DNA from 3 places in the Lysinibacillus sp. FSL K6-0102 genome. Region 3 is predicted to be linked to each of the others. Evidence: riboswitches for the same ligand, from Rfam matches in the RefSeq annotation. Region 3 holds a riboswitch; each other region holds the start of a gene.
The links. A riboswitch is a leader RNA that binds a small molecule or an ion and turns the genes downstream of it on or off. The one in region 3 is predicted to bind cobalamin.
Positions count from the first base shown of each region.

Region 1: it holds a riboswitch for cobalamin, as region 3 does, so the genes downstream of both, NYE73_RS02725 (ABC transporter substrate-binding protein) here and NYE73_RS12075 (hypothetical protein) in region 3, are expected to answer to the same signal.
Region 2: it holds a riboswitch for cobalamin, as region 3 does, so the genes downstream of both, metE (5-methyltetrahydropteroyltriglutamate--homocysteine S-methyltransferase) here and NYE73_RS12075 (hypothetical protein) in region 3, are expected to answer to the same signal.

Region 1 is NZ_JBBOPH010000001.1:568,226-574,233, forward strand. Features, by position in the region: gene argS (arginine--tRNA ligase) at 1-324, shown strand, start outside; gene NYE73_RS02710 (MerR family transcriptional regulator) at 557-946, shown strand; gene NYE73_RS02715 (class I adenylate-forming enzyme family protein) at 939-2,441, shown strand; gene NYE73_RS02720 (acyl-CoA dehydrogenase family protein) at 2,443-4,110, shown strand; cobalamin riboswitch at 4,168-4,350, shown strand; gene NYE73_RS02725 (ABC transporter substrate-binding protein) at 4,487-5,455, shown strand; gene NYE73_RS02730 (FecCD family ABC transporter permease) at 5,452-6,008, shown strand, end outside.
Region 2 is NZ_JBBOPH010000001.1:2,547,124-2,553,131, forward strand. Features, by position in the region: gene NYE73_RS12860 (hypothetical protein) at 1-224, opposite strand, end outside; gene NYE73_RS12865 (DUF3888 domain-containing protein) at 273-683, opposite strand; gene NYE73_RS12870 (hypothetical protein) at 774-1,193, shown strand; gene NYE73_RS12875 (Lsa family ABC-F type ribosomal protection protein) at 1,225-2,706, opposite strand; cobalamin riboswitch at 3,269-3,448, shown strand; gene metE (5-methyltetrahydropteroyltriglutamate--homocysteine S-methyltransferase) at 3,623-5,920, shown strand.
Region 3 is NZ_JBBOPH010000001.1:2,379,230-2,385,237, reverse strand. Features, by position in the region: gene NYE73_RS12080 (elongation factor G) at 1-1,517, shown strand, start outside; gene NYE73_RS12075 (hypothetical protein) at 1,635-2,390, opposite strand; cobalamin riboswitch at 2,617-2,800, opposite strand; gene NYE73_RS12070 (GNAT family N-acetyltransferase) at 3,012-3,779, shown strand; gene NYE73_RS12065 (PH domain-containing protein) at 3,942-4,322, opposite strand; gene NYE73_RS12060 (hypothetical protein) at 4,424-4,702, shown strand; gene NYE73_RS12055 (methyl-accepting chemotaxis protein) at 4,949-6,008, opposite strand, start outside.

The sequences.
Region 1 (6,008 bases), 1.8 Mb from region 3:
CGTTCAGCAAATGAACAAGGCTTTGCTGCTACAACAGAACATCTCAATTTATTAACAGCAGAAAAGGAAATTGATTTACTGAAAAAGATTGGTGATTTCCCGAAAGTGGTAGCGGAAGCAGCGAAACACCGCACACCGCATCGTATCGCAAACTATATTCAAGAAACAGCAGCTGCATTCCACAGCTTCTATAATGCAGAAAAAGTATTAGATGCTTCAAATAAAGAGTTAACAGAGGCTCGTTTAGCATTAATTACGGCTGTCCGCACAACAATTGCGAACGCATTACGCTTAATCGGCGTATCTGCACCTGAAAAAATGTAATTAAACTTTAGGCTCCTAACATGAAAAGTGTTAGGGGCTTTTTTTAATGGATAGAAGGCTGAATATGAGAGATAAAGTTCCGAATGTGTTGGATAGAAAGACAAAAGAAACGGATAAAACGTGGAAAATTAGCTGTCCCAAACTTTATTTTTCTGTTAATTCCGAAAATTTTGTTGAAGTTTACGTTAACGTCAATGGTATACTGTTGCCAATTAGGAAAGGAGAGATGGTTTTGAAGACGATTCAGGAGGTAGCAAAGGAGTTTAATGTATCTACGCGGACAATTCGTTATTATGAGGAACTTGGGCTTCTTTGCCCCCATCGTTCATCTACCAACCAACGAACCTTTTCCAAAAAAGAATTGGCGAAACTCAAGCTTATTTTCAGAGGCAAGCGTTACGGATTTTCGTTGGAGGAAATCAAAGAGATGGTTCTACTATTTGATTTTGATCGCTCAGGAATTCAGCAATTAGAGCGAACGGTTGAATACGGGGAACAAAAAATTCAAGAGATTGACAGTAAAATAGCTGAGCTGACGCAGATGAAGCGTGAGTTACAACAAATGCATGGCATGTTTAGCGAAAAATTAGCGACTTTAAAGGGAGAGATGCAAGATGAATAGTTCCAATTTATTAGCACGTAATGCCCGTAAGTATCCGAAAAATGAAGCCGTTATTTGTCATGGCAGAAGAGTAACCTACCAAGATTTAGATAAGCAGGTGACATGTTTTAGTCATGCTTTACTAGAGCAGGGAGTAAAGCAGGGGGATAAGGTTTTAATTTTTATGCCAAACGTTTTAGAGTTTGTTGTCAGTTACTTTGCTATTCAGCGTATTGGAGCGATCGTTGTACCAGTCAATGCGAAGTTTACATTGCAAGAAGTAGAGTACGTGGCGCAGCATGCAGAGGCGAAGGCAATTGTCGTACATGAGGTTATTTTTGCAGCAGTTGAACAGCTAGCCGGTATTCCGTTAAAAATTAAAACAGGTCAAGAAAAAGTGGGATGGCATCAGTATGAATCAATGCTTCAAAATGCTAGTACACAAACAATTGATTGTCAGTTACAAGAGGATGACCCTTCCACGATTTTATATACATCTGGCACGACAGGAAAACCAAAGGGTGTGTTATTTAGCTACCGTAATATTTTAACAGTGGCGCAAATGATAGCTGTTGAAATGGAGGTAAAGCCTGAGAGCCGTATTTTGCTTATGATGCCATTAACACACTCTGCACCATTACATTTATTTTTAATGGCGGGTGTATTGGTAGGCTCAACAAATGTATTAACACCAACTTTTACACCCGATTTATTCATTGATTCCATTGAAAAGGAGAAAACAACACATTTCTTTGGTGCACCTGTTGCTTATTTATTAACGGCACAACTGCCAAGGCTACATTCGGCAGATTTGTCTTCTATGAAATGGTGGGTCTATGGTGGGGCACCGTTATCTCAAAGTGAGGTTCGGTTCATTCAGCAGGCATTCCGCACAAATAATTTGACTTGTGTATATGGATTAACAGAGGCAGGTCCAAGTGGTTCATTATTATTTGGCAAGGAACATGAAGCAAAGGCAGGAAGTATTGGTCAGCGGGCGCCACTTGGCACAGAGTTGCGTATTGTGAATGACAGTGGAGAAGATGTAAATGTAGGCGAAGTGGGGGAAATTGTCTTGTTGGGTGAGGGCAACATGCTCGGCTACTATAAGGATGAAGTAGCTACTAATGAAGCCTTTATTGATGGTTGGTTAAAAACAGGAGATCTAGCTCGCAAGGATGAAGATGGTTTTATTTGGATCGTAGATCGTAAAAAGGATGTCATTATTTCGGGAGGTGTCAACATTTATCCGAAAGAAATTGAAGATTGTTTATTGAGCTTTGAAGGTATATTCGAGGTTGCGGTAATTGGTGTACCACATCCGCAATGGGGGGAAACTGTAAAGGCGGTGTATTCTGCTAAACAAGACATCCATGAGGAAGCTTTGAAAGCTTATTTAGAGGAGCATCTTGCAAAGTTTAAAATACCACGTATTTTTGAAAAAGTAGAAGCGCTACCACGCAATGCATCAGGCAAAATATTAAAACAAAATTTAAAGGGGCAAGAGGTGAGATAGCATGAAAGTATTACAACAAGAAGCAATGCGTACTACGAACTTTTTTACTGAAGATGACACGCTTCAAAAAATAGTAGAAATGATGTTAGATAAAGAGTTTTTATCCTATGCCCAACGAGAGTTAACAAATTTTGGTGAGCTATGTGCAGGTGATATTGATACGAGGGCAAAGCATACAGATCGACAGGGTGAGCCTCGCCTTCAAAGATATGATGCCTATGGTGAAGAGATATCGGAGGTTTGGGTTAATGATGGCTATAAAAAAACGATTGAAGAGACATATAATACTGGGATTGTAGGCTATGTACACAAGCATATTCCGCAGCTAGGACACAAGGGGAATTATGTTTATAGCTTTGCACAAGGTTATTTGCTATCACATGCAGAGCCCGGTTTTTATTGTCCGGTAACATTGACAATGGCAACTGCCTATCTATTAGATCATTATGCAGATGAAGAGGTAAAGCAGCGTTTTTTACCACATGTGTGTGCAACAGGTGACACAGATTTATATGAAGGTGCGACCTTTTTAACAGAACGTCAAGGGGGCTCTGACGTAGGTGCAAATGTGGTGGAGGCGAGAAAGGATGGCACTGCTTATCGTCTATATGGTGAAAAATATTTTGCATCCAATGCGGGCATGTGTGGTGTAGCGATGGTATTGGCACGTCTAGAAGGTGCGCCAGCAGGTTCCAAAGGCTTAACATTGTTTGCAGTTCCTTGGCGCAAAGAAGATGGAACAACAAATCATCTACGTATTCGCCGACTGAAAGATAAGCTAGGCGTTCGGGCAGTTCCCTCTGGTGAGGTAGAATTTGATGGTACACTTGCCTATGTTGTAGGGGAGCAAAATAAAGGGATTTATTATATGCTAGAAGCACTAAATCTCTCTAGAATTTGTAATGCAGTCGCTTCAATTGGTATTATGCGTCGCGGCTTCTTAGAGGCAAAACATTATGTAAGCAATCGACATGCATTTGGCAAGCCCTTAACACAGTACCCTATGATTCAGGATACTTTAGGGAAATTTGCAGCTAAGTTGCACGTGGAAGTAGCGACAGTTTTTGACCTTATCCAATTATACGATAAAGTGACAAGTGGACAGGGAACTCAGCAAGATCTTATTATGAATCGTTTATATATTGCCATTATGAAAAAGGAAACAGCAGAGCAAGCTGTTCATTATGCTAGTGAGGCAATTGAATTACACGGAGGTAATGGCTATATAGAAGACTTTGTAACGCCCCGCTTATTAAGAGACGCCCAAGTGTTAACGGTGTGGGAGGGGACGGCTAATATTTTGGCCTTAGAACTCATTCGTTTAGTAGATAAGTTTCATGCTCATGAACTGTTTGTACAGGAGATGGAGGAACGATTAGACAAATTAGCTGACAGCTTACTAGTACAAATCGTTAAAGAACAATTGGCGAATATGTCTGTGAAACTGCAAATTTTTAGCGCTTTAGACGAGGCAACGAAAACTTTTGAAGCTAAAGGTATGGCGGAAAAAATGGCTCACCTTTATGAAAGTGTCATAGCGGTTGAGTGGGCACATAAATTTGGTGGGAAATATGAAAAACTAGCAGACGTTTATTTAGAACAGACATGGTCATTAAGAGAAATGGGTGCTCAAATGAAAACAGTCCAATACTTTTCTGAAATTGTATAATGGCCGGGGAGTCGTCTTGAATGGAGGCGACTTTTTTCATTTTCATGTATAATGAAATCAACTGAATATTATAAAGGTTCTTTACTTAAGTAAAGTGAAAAGGGAAATCGGTGTAATTCCGATGCGGTCCCGCCACTGTAAGTGTGAGTTTTTTCAAATGATGCCACTGAAGATTTCGGGAAGGCTTGAAAAATCGCAAGTAGCACTAGCCAGGAGACCTGCCTTTATAACGACATGACAACCTACGAGGATAGGGTGGTGGATTTTGTATCAGTTTTTTGGTGCGATTTTGCCCCCTCATCGATCAAAGATGAGGGGTTTTATTTTGATGTAGAGTAAAGCGAAATGTCGCACGGATCAACGAAGGAGGATTCACATGAAGAAATTTTGGAAAATAGGATTATCAGCATTTTTAGCAGTAGGCTTGCTAGCTGCTTGTGGGCAGGAAGCAAAAGATAACAAACCATCTAACGAGCAGCAAACACAGCAAGAAACGGCCCAGGTGGATGAAGCAACATTCCCAATGACGATAACAGATGCCCTTGGTAAGGACATTACACTTGAAGCACCTCCTGAGAAAATTGTTTCACTTATTCCGAGTAATACTGAAATCCTTTTTGGACTAGGTTTAAATGATGAAATAGTTGGTGTTACGGACAACGACGATTATCCGCCAGAGGCAGCTGAGAAGGATAAGGTTGGCGGTATGGAATACGATATTGAAAAAATTATTGCCTTAAAACCAGATATCGTTTTTTCACACGAATCTAGCATGTCTCTTTCAGAAGAGGCTATTGCACAGCTTGAATCAGCAGGTTTGAAAGTATTTGTTGTAAAAAATGCACAAGACTTTAATGAAACATATACAACAATTGAGCAACTTGGACGTGCTACAGGGAAATTGCCAGAGGCAGAAAAAATTGTTGCTAATATGAAGGCAAAAGTAGAAGAAGTTTTGTCTAAAGTCAAGGATGTTGAACCCAAAAAAGTGTTAGTTGAAGCATCAGATGAGCCAGATATTTATACAGCTGGCAATGGTACATTTATGAACGCGATGCTTGAAATGATCAATGCAGAGAATGTAGCTGTAGATGGCGATAATTGGTATAAAATTGATGCAGAACAAATTATCGCAAAAAATCCAGATGTCATCGTGGTGACATATCATTATGTACCAGATATTTTAATGAAAATACCAAAACGTGCGGGCTTTGATACGATTAATGCCGTAAAAAATAATGCGATTGTGCAGGTAGATGAAAGTACGACAAGTCGTCAAGGGCCACGTTTAGCTGAAGGTCTAGAAGAATTAGCAAAAGCAATCTATCCTGAGGTATTTAAGTGAAAAAAATAGCACTAGCCTATACATTAACATGTACGCTTCTTCTTATTAGCATCTGGTGTGGCGTAGCGATAGGCTCGGTTCATATTCCATTAGAAGTATTGTGGAATAAGGCGGTTGATGAAACAGCCGCCAATATCTTTTGGAAAATTCGTTTGCCTCGCGTGTTATTAGCGGGACTAGTAGGCGCATCTCTAGCTATTGCTGGAGCAGCTTTCCAAGGTTTATTAAAAAATCCATTAGCAGATCCATATACACTAGGGGTTTCGTCAGGAGCTTCTGTTGGTGCTGTTTTAACGATCTTTTTTAGTATTTCTATACCTGTTGTCGGTTTGTATGCGCTGCCAATCTTCAGTATGATTGGTGCTATCATTACGATGGTAGTTGTTATGAGCTTTGCTAGACTCGTAGACCGCTCATTAAAAATGGAAACGTTGATATTAACAGGCGTTATTTTTAGTTCATTTTTAGGTTCCCTCATTTCATTAATGATTGCCTTATCTGGTGAAGAATTACGTCAGGTAATAGGCTGGCTACTTGGTTCTGTTTCGATGCG
Region 2 (6,008 bases), 170 kb from region 3:
GTTACGATCCATGTGCCGTCTTTCTTTTGCAGCTGATAGCTTACATTTGTACCATCCGCTCTTTTAAAGAGCATATAACCTATATTACCCTTGATAAAAGTGACAGGGTCTATGACATTTTTGTAGGGAATCTTTCGCTCAGGAAATAAAATATGGGTCACTATTTCCTCTGCAATCATAGCAAGGGATTTCATATCATTATTAATTTCAGCTTGATATTGCAATTGATCGTATCGGTAGGAAGTATAAGATGCTAAGTCCAGCTTAAAACTCTACTGTATATCTAACAGTGTTGCCCTATAGAATGCGTTTATTGCCTTTTCTACATCATCTGCCTCATGTATATAGCGAAGTGTGATGACACCAGTTGGACTGACTTCAAACGTAATGATTTCCTTACTGTAGGGTGGGGAATGCGCATGCTCAAAGGTCGTAACTTCCACGCTAACTTTAAAGCTAAACTGACTTTCTTTGACAATTTTTAAAATTTTCACATCATACAAGCCATACTGCTTAGGATAGCCATAGTAATGATCAATTTCCTTTTCAATAAATGGATTAAGGATTGTAATGAATGTGTCCCTGATTAGTTGCTCATCAGCTTGTTCACTTTGCGCATAAATCTTACATGGCAGAATGAACATAGTGAAGATAAACATTAAAACATAAGCAAATTTTTTCATGGAATAGTGACCTTTCTGCAGGATGATACTTTATAGAGTGCACCAATCACAGCAAATTATCGAGCATTTTTAAAGAAAGGGAATTGAACAATGGGAAAAATAATACTGCCCTTTTTATGTATGCTTTTGTTATTTCCAACAGCTACTTCGGGGTCAGAACCTGAAGGCTTAAAATGTCCAAATCCAGATGTATTGATGAAAACAACGGTGAAAGACAAAGACGAGCTTAGTCAAGCATTAGCTGACATCATTCCAAAAGTATATGGCTCAAGCCCTGATTATCAGGAGTGGCAAATTGAGGTGATAAAGCCCATGCCCATATTAACTGGCATGGAGGAGAATTACTATAAAATGGCGGTGAACTTCTGTGGAGAAAATGTGGCTAATCACTCCTGGTTTGTTCGATTAAGGTTTCCAAGATTACTGCCAGCGCAAAGTGCATCACTAGGTGAGCTATATATCGTGAAAGAGACAAATTCTAAATGGATCCATTGGTTTCAATATCATTAAAAAGGAAGAATCCATAAATGGATTCTTCTCTTTATGACATAGCTATCGTTTTCGTTGCTACAGTTTGTTGAAATGCCTGATCATGCTCAACAATCACCATTGTGAGATGAGAGCTTTTTATGAGCTCTTCAATCTGCATGCGTGAATAGATATCAATAAAATTGAGTGGTTCATCCCAAATATATAAATGAGCCTTCTCACACAAGCTTTTAGCAATCAGCAGCTTTTTCTTTTGCCCACCAGAATAATGAGAGATATCCTTCTCAAATTGAATACGCTCAAAATCCATCTTGCGCAGGATTGATTTAAATAACGTCTCATCAATACCATGCTCTTCAATAAATTCCGATAGCAATCCCTTTAAATGGGATGTATCCTGCTGAACATAGGAAATGACTAGACCTGAAGCTAACTTTATCGAGCCTGTATGTTGGATGGGATTACCTAGAATAAGTTTTAACATACTACTTTTTCCGCTTCCATTTTTGCCATCTAAAACAACTCGATCCCCTTGTGCCACTTTGAAGCTAATAGGCTTATTCACGATATGGTCATCGTACCGAATCGATACATCCGTGACAACAACCATTTCTTTTGATGGATATGCCAATGGCTCTACTTTCAATGACTCGGTTTTTTCAACATTTTTTAGCAGTTTTGATTTTTCCTCAATAGCTCTTTGTTGTCTGGATTCTAGGTTCTTCGCTCGTTTCATCATCTTGGCTGCTTTATGTCCAACAAAGCCTTTGTCCAGTTTGGAACCTGAATTGGTTGTGCCGTTTTTGGAGGCTTCCACTTGATTAGACCAACCTGACGAACGCTTTGAGGATTGTTTTAATCGGTCGATATCTTTTTGCAGTCGTTGATTGGTTACTTCTTCGTGTTCCTGCTGACGATCAAAATTTAACTTCCAAGAAGAATAATTTCCACTTTGAACGTCAATATTGGCTCTATTGATCGATAGGATATGGTCAACACAGCCATCTAAAAAGCTTCTGTCATGTGAAATTAAAATAAATCCTTTTTTCCTGCGAAGATAATCGGAAACCGTCTTTCGTGCATCCGTGTCTAGGTGATTGGTTGGTTCATCAATTAATAAAAATTGACCCTCTGTCAAAAACAACGCAGCAAGCAGCACCTTTGTTTGTTCGCCATTGGATAATGTTTTAAAAGGACGATACATGACCTCCGCATCTACATGTAGGTAAGCTATTTCACGTAGACATTCCCAATCTTCTGCCTGAGGACAAATTTCCTCAAATATTTCATGGGTATATTTATTTGGATCAGAAACTGGATAGGGGAAATAAGTGAAGTCTACAGAAGAGATGATTTTTCCGCTATACTCATAATTTCCTAATAACAACTGAAAGAATGTTGTTTTACCTCGTCCGTTTCTACCGATAAATCCAAGTTTCCAATCCGTATCGATTTGAAAGTTGACATTCTCAAAAATATTGTCAAAGCTGCTTGGATAAGAAAAAGTTAGGTTTTGTACTTGTATCATGGACATGATAATTCCTCCTTTGTATTGCAACAGTTTACTTTTCATACAAAGTCGGTCTATCCATCTATGGTTGATTTCTCCGTATAAGCAGATGGATATTAACGACTTATACGGAGTGTTACATGCGTTACAATAGTTTTTGAATCGCTCATATTTTTCCTCTCCTTTATGGGTAAATGAAAGGTACAAAATCAACTATGAAAGCAAGAAAAAATCCCTCCAATTGTGCATTGGAAGGATTAGTCTTTCTCTGAATAAATGTGATTTGCCATTTGTCATGACAAATAAAATGCAAACTGATAGTTAAAAATGGATAGACTAACCCTATATTTTGTGTTTGAAATCATTCAATTCAAATAAAAATATAGTTTAGTTCTTCATTGTCCATTCATCAGTCCTCTCATAATTGTCTTTTTATAGTAACAAATTTTTTTACAGAATACAATGTAACCTTATTTTCACTTAGTACTATACAATAATTCCTATAATATTTATAGAAATAATTTATATAATAGTTGAAAAATAATTTCTACTATTCTGAAATATGTGCTATAGTAGGAGCATAATTGAATATTGTGTAAGACTTGGTGCCAAATGAAAGTTTGGCTTAAAAGGGAAGTCGGTGCAAATCCGACGCTGTCCCGCAACTGTAATTCGGAGCAAATCACAAATGCCACTGGGGAAACTGGGAAGGCTGTGAGGCGTGTTGATGGAAAGCCAGGAGACCTGCCAATTTCTAGTACACACCAAATACCTACGTGGAAATAGGTGGTGAAAAGTGACCAAATAGGCACTGTGCGATAACGTTTATGCGAAAGTAGATACTTTTTCGTATTGTTTTAGCATTATTAATTTTAACATGCAGCCATTTTCCTAATAGGAGAATGGCTTTTTATTTTTTCTAAAAAAGGAGCTTAAAAACATGAACTATACAAGTACATTGATCGGTTATCCCTATATAGGGGAGGAACGCGAATGGAAAAAAGCACTAGAAGCATTTTGGCGCAATGAACTTTCTGAGGAGGACTTTGAGGAAAAATTAAAGAAAATCCGTTTATCAAGAATAAACAAGCAGCTGCAACTTGGAATCGATATGGTGACAGTTGGCGACTTTACGTTTTACGATAGAATGTTAGATACAGCTTTGATGTTTGGTTTAGTTCCAAAGCGCTTTAACTGGCAAGGTGGTAAAGTCGATTTTCATACCTACTTCAGTGTAGCAAGAGGAGACAAAACAGCCGTAGCTAGTGAAATGACAAAATGGTTTAATACAAATTATCACTACATTGTTCCAGAGTATGAGGGACAAGCCTTACAACTAACAGAAAATAAAGTGTTAGCCGACTTTTTAGAGGCGAAGGAAACTTTCGGTATCATTGCGAAGCCGACACTAATTGGTCCCTATACATTTTATAAGTTAACGAAAGGCTACAACAAATTAACACAGGTTGAGTACTTATTAGCTTTATTACCACTCTATACGCAGGTATTAAAAGAATTAGTGGATGCAGGTGCCACTTGGATTCAGCTAGAAGAGCCATCCCTCGTCTTAACACTTGATCCAGCAGAGATAAAGCTGGTGAAAGAAATGTATGACCAGTTAGCCACTGCCGTTCCTGAGGCTAAAATAATGCTACAGACTTATTTCGAAGCTTTAAGTGCCTATGAAGCATTAAGTACATTGCCTGTTCAAGGATTCGGTTTGGACTTTGTTCATGGCTATAAAGGAAATATGGCGTCACTTCGTCAATTTGGTTTCCCGCAGGATAAAGTATTAGGAATAGGGGTAGTGAATGGCCGTGATATTTGGCGTTCAAACCTGGCGGAGGTCAATGCGACAATTCAAGCCATTGAACAGCTAAGTCATGCTGCTGAACTATGGATTCAACCATCAAGTAACCTACAGCACGTTCCAATCACAACCTCTCTTGAAAATGAACTTGACCCTGTTTTAAAGCAGTCTCTGGCCTTCGCAGATGAGAAAATCGTAGAAATCACGGGGCTGACTAAATATAGACGAGATAAAGATGGTTCCTTACAACATAATTTTTCAGAAAGTATGAAGGCGATTGAGGCTCTAAAAAATCATCCAATCCGCCAAAATAAGTTAATTCATCAAGCCGTTCAAACTGTGACAAAGCAAGATTTTGAACGACACAGTAATTTTACGAAGCGACAAACGATCCAACAACAAGCCTTAGGATTACCGCTGTTTCCAACAACTACAATCGGTAGCTTCCCGCAATCAGATGAAGTGAAAAGAAATCGTAATGCGTGGCGAAAGAATCAATTATCGAATGAAGCCTATGAAACATTTTTAGAAGACGAAACAAAGCGCTGGATCTCCATACAAGAGGAATTAGATATCGATGTACTTGTTCATGGTGAATTTGAGCGTACAGATATGGTCGAATATTTCGGTGAAAAGCTGACTGGCTTTGCCTTTACAGAGAAAGCGTGGGTTGTTTCATATGGATCACGCTGTGTGAAGCCTCCGATCATTTATGGAGATGTTGCATGGGCTTCACCAATTACCGTAAAAGAATCCGCCTATGCCCAAAGCCTAACGAAGCGATTTGTAAAAGGCATGCTGACAGGGCCAGTAACAATATTAAATTGGTCCTTTGTGCGAGATGATTTGTCCCGTAAAGATGTCGCTTATCAAATTGCATTAGCACTCCGTAAAGAGGTGGAAGCACTAGAAAACGCAGGTATATCAATTATTCAAGTGGACGAGCCAGCGTTAAGAGAAGGTTTACCGCTTAGAAAGGAGGAATGGGGGGCTTACTTAGAGTGGGCTGTCAATTCCTTTAAGCTTGCGACATCTAGTGTCAAAGATGAAACACAAATCCATACACATATGTGTTACTGCGAGTTTAATGATTTCATCGAACCAATTAGCGCACTAGATGCAGATGTGATTTCCATAGAAACATCACGAAGTCATGGGGAACTTATTACCTCACTACAAGCACAGCCCTATAAAAAAGGAATTGGCTTAGGCGTCTATGATATTCATAGCCCTCGTGTACCAAGCGAGGATGAAATGCTCGCTATTATGAAAGATAGTCTACAGGTGCTGGACCGTTATCAATTCTGGGTGAATCCAGATTGTGGCTTAAAAACGAGAAAAGAAGATGAAACCGTTGCAGCTTTAGCGAATATGGTTGCTGCTACTAAAACGTTGCGTCAAGCTGTACAACAATCTACATCAAGCTAACGAAATGATTTTTAATCTACTACATCTACTCTCCAATAACGAAGACTAGGGTAAATCCCTAGTCTTTTTATCTTACGTCGATATATAT
Region 3 (6,008 bases):
GACAGCTTCGCAAAGATTGCTCTCAGCATGTATTGTTCATCGATGAGCCACTGCGAGCAGACTATGTATCAAATAATATTATGGAATGGCTGGCGGAGCGCGACGAAAAATTGCTTGATGCCTTTCTAAATGAGTCATTGGAGCATGAACAGTGTCTTGCTCAATTAAAGGAAATGATTAAAAATGAAGGTGCCTTCCCTTGCTTTGCTGGCTCGGCCTTAAAGGATGAGGGCATTCAGGAATTTCTTGACCAGCTCCCGCTGTTAACGGCTTCCCATTTTGACAAGGATGCCCCGTTTGAGGGCGAGGTTTTTAAGATTCGTCATGATGGGCACCAGCGTTTAACCTTTATGAAGGCAACCAAGGGCTCGTTGCATGTACGAGATGAATTTTCATTTGACGAAGTAACAGAAAAAGTGACCGAAATTCGCCTTTATAACGGCAGTCGCTTTGAGACCGTTCAACAGGTAGAGGCAGGAGAAATTTTCGCTGTCAAAGGACTGAGCCAGGCAAACATTGGGGATCGAATCGGTACAACGATGCTATCACAGCCCTATGAGCTTGTCCCAACCTTACAGGCAAAGGTTCAATATGAGGGTGATCAGCATATCAAGGAAGTGCTACAGATTTTCCGTTTACTCGAAGCAGAAGAGCCGTCCTTGCGTGTGGTCTGGCAGGAAAAATTTCAGGAAATCCATGTGCATATTATGGGTGCCATTCAATTGGAGGTCCTGACAGAGGTATTAATGACGCGTTTTTCATTAGCTGTCTCCTTTGGTGAGCCGCAAATTTTATACATGGAAACCATTGCGACGACCGTAACGGGCTATGGTCATTTCGAGCCCCTCAAGCATTATGCAGAAGTTCATTTATTAATGGAGCCAAATCCACGTGGAACAGGTAATACCTTCACCAATGCCTGTCATGCCGATCATTTATCTGTAGGCAATCAGCGCCTTGTTGAAAAGCATCTGTTTGAGCGTGACCATCATGGGCTACTGACAGGCTTCCCTGTAACAGATATTCATTTTACACTTCTAACAGGTCGCGGGCACAATGAACATACATCGGGGGGAGATTTCCGTGAAGCCAGTTTCCGTGCCCTGCGTCAGGGGCTGGAGCAGGCACAAAATGTTCTACTTGAACCCTATTATCGCTTTAAAATGAAAGCTTCAAACGACTTTATCGGTCGTATGATGACTGATATTCAGCAAGCAGCAGGCACGTTCGATGACCCGATTTTATCCGAAACGGATGTTATCCTAACAGGTCGTGCACCTGTTGCCACTTTAATGAGCTACAGCACAACCTTTGCCGCCTATACAAATGGGAAAGGTGCACTCACACTCCAATTTGATGGCTATGATGTGTGCCATAATACAGAGGATGTGATTGCACAGATTGGCTACGATAAAAATGCCGACCCTGAGTATAGTTCCTCTAGTATCTTTTGTGCTAAGGGCAAAGGATATTCGGTTCCATGGCAAGAAGCACAGGCAGCCATGCATTGCCTGTAGGATGGGATGAGCCTGCTCGCTTCGGGTATTTCCGCGGGTATTTCTTTCTTGGGCATAAATATATCTCTACCCTGCCATAAGATATTACAAGCCCTCCAAAAAATGGAGGGCTTGTTTTTATAGTGCACCGACAGCTTTCTTTGTTGGATTGTCCAACAAATATGCGGGTTCAACTATTACATAGTCATGCTTGTTCGTAAAATCAATTAGTACCTTACCAGGTTGACTTTTTAATAGTTGTAGATGATCAATTAATTGCAGTAAAAGCTCGTGACCGTTGCCACGTGGATGCCAGTTGAAATGATAATCATTTAACGCTTGCACCGCTTCAATAAATTGGGCATATTCCTGCTGCACAAATGCAATGAGTTTGTCATGATGAGATGCTAAATCATATAAATATGTTTCGTAAAAGCGCATGACAATCGAGCATAATAAGTCATTGACACGAGCGGCACTTAAAACAGGCTTTGGCTCCAATGATAGACGGTCGAGGTTGGGCTTTGCGCGTGTAGAATCAATGCGCGTAATTAAGTGATACGCTTCTCCGTTGACCTCATAGACAATCGGATTGGTCGGCATGTACATCATAAAACTATTCGTCTTTGTTTTTAGTTCATCTGCTATGGCTGCTTTCGCTAAAAGATGACCGTCCACATCCCCATTTTGTATCCAAATAATTTCTTTATTATATAAGATTTGCTCAAAGAAGCGATCATTACGAATCAGCTTCGTTGCTAATAATTGATCGATCAGAGACTCGACCACCATTCTTGTTTTCGCTTTCTTGGCAACTTCTGTGCGTGGTTGCTTACAAATGTTCAGATCTTCATAAGGCGTTTCCAACGTTGTCGTTACATGAATATTTGTCATACGTGCATCCCCTTTGCGTACATATTTTCAAAACAAAAAGGACTCCCTACTTTTGAGGAAATCCTTCATTTTATCTTCTTTCATCACACAATGCCAAACAAACCCTAAGTATGTGTGAACGAGTTCGATTGTGAACCCTTTCATTTACTATGGGCGTTTGACGTACTGTGACGAACAGAGCATTCTGTTTTGTCAACATGCCACCTCCTATTCCTCGTAGGTTTATGGTGTGTACTCGTAACAGGCAGGTATCCTGACTCATGATCATCGCTTCTTTTCTCCTTCCCGTCCAAAGACAGTGGATACTGAAAAGTCGCTCACATTTACAGTTGCGGGACAGTGTCGGATTCGCACCGACTTCACTTTTAAGCAAATTGCACGCAATTTACACCTATTACTACACGCTATTCAGTTGTCATAGGAATGAGTATATGCACATTCCTATTAGATTACTAAAATCAATTGTAAAGTAGTGTTTTTCTAAAGTCAAATATCACAATATTTTCCAAACTACTAATAAAGTTATAGCGGGATATAAAAAAGGTGAACTGCGTATTTTTTATCTTTCATTGACTTTATAATGAAAGATAGTGAACTTCTAATAGGGGAAGGATGAAAAATATGAAAACAAGTCAACAATTAGTAACGAGTAATTTAGAGGAAAAAATGAAACTATTTACTCGAGCCGTTTCTGGACAAATTATAGAGGAAGCTCATTTTGTCATAGCCAATACAAATATTCCAACTGATACATTTAATTTGTTAGTAGCGAAATCGCCTATAATTCATAAGGAAAATCATCTTAAACAAAGGATTAATCATTTCATTGTGAATAAACTTCCCTTCAGCACGTGGGTGGATGCCAACTATCTAAGCGATGATTGGCTACAACTGATAAAAGACTGCAATTTACAGGAAGCTGAACGAAATATGATGATGAAGCTTGACCATACACTTCACACAGGTCCACGAATTTCCAATTATCTTACCATCACAGAAGTAAGTAACAAGGAAGAGCTTCTACAATATAAGGAAGTTTTTCTAAGTTTATTTGGAGAAACAGCAGAAAGAGATGCATTAGAAATTTACTTTCATCAATTCTCACAGGAAAAACTAGCATCAAATGCTCGCATGTTTATTGGTTGTATAAAGGAAGTACCTATCGCTACGGGATTATTAATCGACAGTAAACATAGCTATGGGATTTATGATGTGATGACAAAAGATGCGTATAGGGGCAAGGGTTATGGCAGTGAGATGTTTCAATTCCTACTCAGTCAAACAATCGATAAGCAAAAGCCCGTAGTCTTACAGGCATCAGAGGATGGAAAAAATATTTATAAACGCTTCGGGTTTAAAGAAGTCGGAGAAATGATTGTATTTGAATAAGACTTCGCCAAGGCGCTCTTATTTACACTTGACAGTATTTTCGAGCTTACCGTAATCATGAAGCCGACTTAAAATCCCTTACGCCGTCCTCTTCTGGCACGACAAAAAAGCCTCGCATATTTGCGGGCTTTTGGTTGTGCACATGTACTATTAGCACCTTCATTACGTCCCCAACACATACTGTGCTAAGACGCTTTGCACCTTATAAATATTTGTCGCCTTATTGAAGTTTTTTTGAATCGGTAATGAACTGCCAGACACCCATATTTTGAGCTCTGCATCTAAATCAAATGTTCCAGCTGTTTCTACTGAAAAATGCACGATATTTTTATAGGGAATAGAATGATACTCCGTTTTCTTGCCAGTCACTCCTTGCTTATCGATGAGGATCAATCGTTTATTGGTAAAAATAAACGTGTCTCTAATAATTCTATAGGCGTTCTTGACTGTCTCATTTGGAATTAATAAATCATGGACCTCCTCCTGTAGTTTTTCTAAATTCACCTCACTTGCATTGCCGATCAATCCATCAAATAAGCCCACTATCTGTCCCCTTTCGCTCTCGTTTATTTAATGTATTACAAAGAAGTGAGGGCTACGACAGGAAATGGTGGTATTATTTTGCCTATTGAGGGGGTGAGTGGTTGCGAATAATGATAGTTGCTTTAGTGTCTCTACTAGCCGTTGTTTTACTAGGATGTAATGAAAAACCAGATGATGATTTAGCTAAGGTCAGCATTTCTAATCGTGCTGAATTTGGCAAGATAAACCGTGATTTTAGTAAAAAATATCAGGATGAAGAATTACTTACACTATTCCAACAAGCCATTGCAACAGCTGTCAAAAACGAGGGTACCGTCAATATGGCTTCACCAGAACATAATGTACAAATAGTGGACAAGGCAGGAAACAAATATGGCTAGCATCTTTGGTTAGGTGATAAAGGTCAAAACAGTAGTTTGATGCATGTCTAGGATACGCATACGATCTACACACTATCTGAGGAGTTCACTGGGAAACTAATTGCGCTGGTTCGACCATAAAAACACTTTCCATGTATTCTAGGAAAGTGTTTTTATGGTCAATTAGTGCCATTGTGCGGCTTTTCGTAGTATTGATGAAAAGGCTTATTTAGGGCTTAAAAACCTAGCAACATACCTTTTCATTGCCTAAACCTGAAACTGGTTAGTTAACTTTTGTAAGTTATCCGCTTGGACACTTAAATCCTGTGTGACATGATTAACTGCTTGCATTGAGGCTGTTTGCTCATCCATTGAATGTAAAACAGCTTCTGTATAATTCGATAGCTTGCCCATGCCAGCTGCGATGGTTGTCACAGTGGATGCCACTTCATTGGCGCTACTTGAAAGCTGCTCAGCTGTCGTCGAAATATCCTCCAGCTGACTTGTCATCTGACTAACATGCTGTGAAATTGTGCCAAATGATTTTGTCGCTTCGTCAATGACATACACTCCTTGTTGAACATTTTTCAAATCATCTTCTACTGATGAGGCTACTTGTTTTGTATCACTTTCTATTCCTACAACTAAATCCACAATTTGCGTAGCAGAGTGCTTTGATTGTTCTGCTAATTGACGCACTTCTTCAGCTACAACGGCGAAGCCTTTACCATGCTCACCAGCGCGTGCTGCTTCTATGGCCGCATTTAATGCTAGTAGATTTGTTTGATCTGTAATGGTAGTAATCATATCTGTCATTGATTTAATATCTGACATTTTAAGGGATAATTGCTGCATCAATCCACTTGTTTTTTCTGTTGAAGAGGAAATAAATTGCATTTGCTCTTTTGCCACATGTAAAATATTTGCACCATTTCCTGCTATCTCGCTAGCATCTTTCGCATGCACAAACACATCTTGTGTGGCTACTGTAATTCGCTCAATGCCATCAACGGTTTCTTGCATAGATTTAGCACTATCATTAGCCGATTGTGCTGCTTGCTTCAAGCCCTCTGACGTCTTCTCCATTTGTTGATCTACTTCTTCCACAGCAAGTGTAATTTCATTCGTACTCGCAGATAATTCCTCGATGCTTGCTGATAAATCTGTAGAGCTGTGCGCAATTTTTTGTGTCATTGTTCGTAATTGTTCCTGCATCTCTAAAAAGGATTGTGCTAGTTGAGAAATTTCACCATTATCACGAACCTCAATGACAACGGTATCTAATTGACCTGCCGTAATTCCTTGTGCAGCCTCTGTGATTTGTTTG